2 regions of the Desulfosporosinus sp. BICA1-9 genome follow, and region 1 is predicted to be linked to the other one. Evidence: riboswitches for the same ligand, from Rfam matches in the RefSeq annotation. Region 1 holds a riboswitch; the other holds the start of a gene.
What was found. Region 1 has a riboswitch for cyclic di-GMP ahead of JL57_RS21830 (HD-GYP domain-containing protein). Riboswitches for the same ligand answer to the same signal wherever they lie in the genome.

Region 1 (3,180 bases):
ATGGATTTTAGCTTGGTAAACGTAGTAACTCCCATCATCCGTCAGTTGGAGGGGCATTTCTTCAGTTTCGAGTGTTAATGCCAGATCCTGACCTTGTGATTGGAGGGAAAATTCGATGGGTAGCCCATGCCGAATAATTTGAGTGGGTGTGGGAGGGGGAGCTTCAAAGCTCCAAGAAAACACTTTATCCCCCAAAGCGTCTAAAAACTTAGTTAAATAATAGCCCGTCAAGGGTAACAATTTTTGATTGAGCACGGTTGTCGCGTAAAAGGGCCCTTGCATCTCGATTATGGCTGAATGTTGGTCATTCATTTCTTGAAGCATGGCAATTACCCTACGATCTTCCTCTTTGAAAGTTTGTCTCGTAGGTTCCAGGGTAAATTGCTTACCAAATTCTAGCGAGCGGCCTGATTTAAGCGCAGTAAGAAATTGTCCGATATCTTTTACAACATAGAGTCGCTGCAGACCTACTCTAAGTTGTAGATGTGTAGAAAGCCGATGGCTGGGCAGGGTTTGGAGTTCCATGTTTAGAGTCAGTTCTTCATAAGGAGTTTCCTGTCGTTGATTCGCAAAAACAGTGAGAAGCTCATCAACCACGCGGCTTTGAACGACAGGGTCTGTCCAAGCTGACGGTAATTTTTGTTGGGCTGTTTTTAAGACGGCGATAACATGTTTGCAGGCTCCTGGATAGTCTTTGAAGGCTGGGCATGTGCAGCGATATGAGCGTACGGAGTTGTCCCTCTCGAAGGCTAGTTGAACAACATAGCGTAAACCTCCGATGACAGAAGCGTTTATTAGGCCTTTATCGGGGGAAAAACTGAAATTGTAGACTCTACCAGCCGCGTAATAGGAAAGCCCTTTTTTATATACACGATCATTATCCGCTAGATCTTGAATTATTTGTTCAGAGAGGTAAAAGCGAGGCATGAATATACTCCTTTGGCAGTAATATTTGCTGAGTTAGATAGGGGTATCAGTTAAGAATATCATAGTTTGAGTCTACTCGTCTAATTTAGGGGCCAGAGAGTTGATCTGAGTTGTTCTTTGCTCAATTTACTGATGATAAATCTAGCGACGGATCGTTGAAAATGATGGAATGAATAATTTAATATTATGATAAGATTGTATTATATTGTATATTATTGTTGTGTGTGATATATTAGCGAAGGTATATCCTATAGGCCTAAAGGCCTGCTTTAGGTCATGTTTTCTGTGATGTATTAGGCCATGATCAATTTAATACCTCTGCGATAACGGCAAACTCAGTGAGAACTGAGGGCGCAAAGCCACGGGTCTTAACACATTATGGTGAAGAAAGCCGGATATCGAAAAAACTTGTCGCCGTATACTTATTTGGCGTCTTTTGTTGTATAAGGAGGAAAGTTGGTTTTGATAACAAAGTTGGAACCCCTAACAATGAACAGCTTTGAAATTGGAGAACTTTCAGAGCTTGATCTATATGATATACAAGGAGTATTGTTGTTATCTAAAGGTAAGCCAATTACCACAAAAATCCATGAACTTCTTCTCCAACGAAAGTTATATACTTTACAATATGATTTGGAGAATTCTCATCCTCCCAATGAAGAACGTAGATTTCCTTCCTCGGAGTACCGTTTTATCGTAGGCTATGTTCGCAAAGTCTTTGAAAGCGTCTGCCTTTTTAGCTCTACACGTTTAATCGATTCGTTTGCTATTGTTGATAAAATTATCAACGAGTTAGAAGGAAATTCCCGTGTCTATATAGATTTTAATGAATTTCGAAACTTTGATAATTATACATATATTCATTCCGTAAATGTTGCGTTATTAGCTACTCTAGTAGGGTTGAAAATGGGGTTTTCAGGACAAAAACTAAGAACTTTATCTATGGGTGCGATGTTTCATGATTTGGGTAAAAGTTCTTTGCCCCTTGAAATACTGAATAAACCTTCGGGCTTAAATAGAGAAGAATTTACGATTATTAAAAAGCATCCAGAGATGGGTGAGGAAATGCTTAAATACTCCAATATCTCAAAGGAGATTCTCAGCATAGTCCGTCATCATCATGAACGTTGGAATGGCGAGGGCTATCCGGATGGTTTAAGACAGAGAGCTATTACGACTAATGCACAAATCGTTGCAGTTGCTGACGTTTTTGATGCCCTTGTTGCGGATCGACCCTACCGCAAAGGGTTGCCCCCCTATCACGCTTTAGAAATCATCGTGGCTGGTTCCGGGAAAGATTTTGATCAAGAGATTGTACACTGTTTTGAACAGTGTTTAATACTTTATCCGCAAGGTTCTATAGTTACCTTAAATACAGGTGAAATGGGTACAGTCGTCGGTATTCATTACAATTATCCGAGTAGACCTCTCATAAGAATTTTTTTTGATAAAAACGGAAAATTCGTTAACGAGGAACTAATCTGCGATTTGCTCAAGGATTTAACCAGGTTTGTGCAATCGGTCAGTTTTAACCACGTTACTTAGAGAATGAAGGAGACTGATGGCTCGTTATTTCGGTGTCGAAAATTGTATACAGTTTGATTGCAGGAAAAATGTGCACTTGCGCAGAAACAGTGATAGAATAATTAGATAATCAAAGTGTAAACAATCAACCAGACAAGCTGGCATATGAAGCTTTGGGGGGGATGTTCCGTGCTTATTACCTGCGATAACAACATGCAAATGGGCTATATCTACCTTATGCCTAATCAAACGACTGACGAGTATACCCTCGAGAAAAGCGATATCGGGCTTTACTATGATGTGAACAGTCTTAGCATTCCAAGAATTAAATGGCATAGCATGGGTCAAAGTTTGAGTCAAATGCGTTTGGCAACGAAGACGTATAGAGAGTCAGTGGATAAATCGTTTCATTGTGAATATTGGAATGACCTAGATAGTGAAGGCTACATGATGGGAATCGAATTGTATTTAACTGAAGAAACCTTTTTACCGTTAGTGGCCCATCAGGCCTTTAAGCTTTACGATATACGATGGCGGAACAGTGATTTCAGGATGCTTACGCTAGATGCCTATCATGATGTTCTGAATAAAAACAATGTTATCTATCCTTTAACCTCTGAAAAAGATGCTTTTGTGATCGTTGCTATTGATCCATCATCAAAAATCGGGAAGATAATGGCGCTGATTTCTGCAAGGGATGATTTATATCCCATCAATTATTTGAGAAAC
Region 2 (3,180 bases), on a different contig from region 1:
AACCGGCGTCAGATACCCCTTTGCGGACACTGCTTTGCTAATGTCGAAGCTGGCAGGTTCCAGCTTAATCAGCTGAAACGACGATAACCCATTTGGAATATGGAGAGCCGTGTGCGGTCAAAGCCGCCTGCACGGTTCGGGAAGGGGCGGGTTACTTTGCTAATCCGCCTATTTCATTATTTTGAATTTAATCTCAGAAGGATACGGCAGGACGGAAAAAGTCCATCCTGCCGCATAGTTTCTAAGATCAAAAAATGATCTGCTTGTTCTTCATTACGAATTGCCGCTTCTATTCGACACTACTTCCCGAAGCGAAAAAGCCTTGCGGCTCTCAGGGCGGCAGCATAAACGGTTTGCCGGTTAAGCAAACACCATAGGAATTTCACCTCTCCCAGGATCTCTGCGAGCCGCCCCCATTGCTTGAGTCTCTGGCTGGACTGAAGTAGCATTATCACTGTCCATTTCATTGCGAAACAGTCCACCACAGACTGTTTTATGACCGGGTGTTTCCGCTCGTCACCTTCGATGCCATCGGTTCGACGGATGAAATTCATCCGCAGGCAGTCTTGGCGCGCCCGTCAACGTCGCTGCCGCTTTTCACACGGCTGGACAGCTCATGTATTTGTGCTGCCGGATATGAAATTTTCAAAGAACAATAGGGGAATAAAAAAAATCCCCTCACTTCTTTAGGAAAAAAAGTGAGGGGTTGGACGGAAAATTTTTTTATTTCTAAAAGTTTTTTTAGCTTGCCAAGAGCCCTGACCTTTCGGTCATGTAACGTCATGCGCGGAATACCAGTTTCCGCAGCCAATTGATGCTCGCTTTTTTCGAGGTAAAACAGCGCTATAATCAGCTGGCGTTCAGCTTCATCTAGCTGCAGCAGACATTGTTCAAGCCTTGTAACCATATCGCGCTGAACAATTTCATCCTCCATGGAATCCTCTGCAGTAGAAATTATGTACCCCACGGAGATGCCTTTCTCATTGCAGCCTTCAAGCGAGATATTGTTATACTCCGCCAGCTTGTCCAGGTACTTCTCCCTGTCCCGGCAGTGGTAATAGGCTTTGTAGACCTCCTTGGCCACTGTGACGCGCGTCCCTCTAACCAATAGGGTATATTTTTTATCATGGTTGTCCATGAAGCTTGTCCTCCATTTCATGATTTTTAAAATCTGGAAATGAAGAACAAGCGGAGGGGAGCGGCATAAAATGGAGCGGCCGGTTTTATATAAAAAAACGCCCATTTGGAAACATGCCAAATGAGCGTTAAGGATGCTGTGTATTTTATTTTTTCGCGCGTTTAGCTCTGCCCGGCAGTTCAGAATCGGGCTTACCGCAAATAGTTTATCGTATGCCATGATGCAAAGAGCATAGATATCCGCGTCATCACGCCAGGCCACTATTCGGTAGCGACTGATAATTTTTTATTACATACTGAGAAAGCATAAAAATAGCCTCCAAACTCGTAAGCTCGGAGGGCTTCGACAGGTATTTAGGCATAGAAAGAGACCCGCTTGGCAGCCAGGCTGTCATAATGCATTTGCATAGTAGACCCTATGACTTTGCGTCCTTACCTTTCGGTAAGTTTGCCTAATATTTCATTTTTTCATAAACACATCATTCTAGATTAATGTGTAATTGAAACGATTATTATGCTGTTATAAGATAATTCATTATCAGCCATTGCAGTATCGGCTTTGTGCATGTAATTTGCGACCCTTATAATTCAAGTCATCTAGATAGATCAACTCTGTCTTAACTTTATATTTTAGAATGCTGATATATTGTTCAGTCACCGGTCGGCGTAACCGAATCTGCTTCCACCATTAAAACAGCTGTAGGTTCTTTTACATAAGGCCGATGCAAAATGCCTTTAGGAATTGTAATACCCTCATGTGTTTGCAGTGTAAGGGTTTTATCTTCAAGTTCAATATGCAATTGACCTTTCACAACAAAGAAAAACTCATCCTCATTATCATGTTTGTGCCAGTGGAATTCACCTTCGTTAAAAACGCCTAGCCTCACTAAACTATCATTCACCTTGCTTAAGGTTTGATTGAACCACTTTTCTTTACATGCATCAATAAGCTCAGGCACTTTTATAAGATCAAGAAAATCGAATTTTGCACCCATATTGATCGCATATTTGTTTTGTTCACTCATAATATCCTCCTTAAATTTTTATTTTTATAGAAGTTTAACTTCCGCATGCCGGTTTATAATCTGCTTTTCATTTAATCACCACGGGGTTTACGGGACTTGCCGTCGCCCAGTGAATCATTAAAGGTGACGCCACATAAAGTCCGTTATACTTACCGTCTTTCTCACAATCTTCAGCCCATTGTTCCAACCAATGTGCCTCTATGAAAACAATGCCAAGATTTCTGCTGAGAGCCGCGTGCATTGCATTATAAATCCCAGTCTCCGGGCAGGGGATCATTTCGTTGCCTAATGTATCTGTTCCAAATACGGAAATTTCCATTTCATAGAACCATCTGATAAGGTTTTCATCATAATTTATACCCGGCTCGGCAAAGTCCTTATAGAAGCTTTCCGGACCTTCATTGAAGAATAGATTGAATATCCCCGTTCTGATCAAGACTATATCGTACTTTTTTATTTCTAGCTTCTGGTAGTCTGCTGTTTCAATCAAATCTTCCAGTGTGATCCTCGTATGCATTTTCAGGTAAGGTACTTTTTTATATCTTGCTATATCCAATAGAACTACGTGCCCGACAATTCCTCTCTCTGCAATGGGCCGGATACTGGCTTTTTTGATCCCTCCAATCGAATTGGCCGCTGCATTGTAGCCGTTCCAGGCTTTATCAGCAAGCCAGGTATGCGCCAGAGCGTCGCAATGAGTTGTTCCATGGCAGTTTACAGTGATAATATCATCTGCATATTCAACACCACCCTTCCCGGCTATGACGGCACCGCTAAGATAATGACTTTTATCACGGCACATCCTATGCAATTCCTTCTCTCTGCCCGGCCAGTTCGGCGCTTTACCAGGGGAATTCAGCGCCATCATCAAAGTGAATGTTCTTCCGGATTCCACTGCTTTGACACCTCTTAAAATCTCACTGTCACTAAGAAAATTCAAGCCTCCTACCTCATCGTTGTCTCCCCATCTCCCCCAATTGTCAGGAAGTCCTTCGAAAAAATCCGCCGTCGCTTTAGA

Region 2: linked by a shared signal. The riboswitch ahead of JL57_RS22750 (sigma factor-like helix-turn-helix DNA-binding protein) and the one ahead of JL57_RS21830 (HD-GYP domain-containing protein) in region 1 are both predicted to bind cyclic di-GMP.

Annotation. Positions count from the first base shown of each region.
Region 1 is NZ_JUEE01000172.1:60,593-63,772, forward strand. Features, by position in the region: gene JL57_RS21825 (DEAD/DEAH box helicase) at 1-927, opposite strand, end outside; cyclic di-GMP riboswitch class I at 1,246-1,330, shown strand; gene JL57_RS21830 (HD-GYP domain-containing protein) at 1,390-2,472, shown strand; partial or broken gene JL57_RS21835 (hypothetical protein) at 2,641-3,180, shown strand, end outside.
Region 2 is NZ_JUEE01000180.1:6,748-9,927, reverse strand. Features, by position in the region: partial or broken gene JL57_RS22760 (group II intron reverse transcriptase/maturase) at 1-87, shown strand, start outside; gene JL57_RS22750 (sigma factor-like helix-turn-helix DNA-binding protein) at 551-1,138, opposite strand; cyclic di-GMP riboswitch class I at 1,513-1,600, opposite strand; gene JL57_RS22745 (cupin domain-containing protein) at 1,788-2,162, opposite strand; gene JL57_RS22740 (cyclase family protein) at 2,230-3,180, opposite strand, start outside.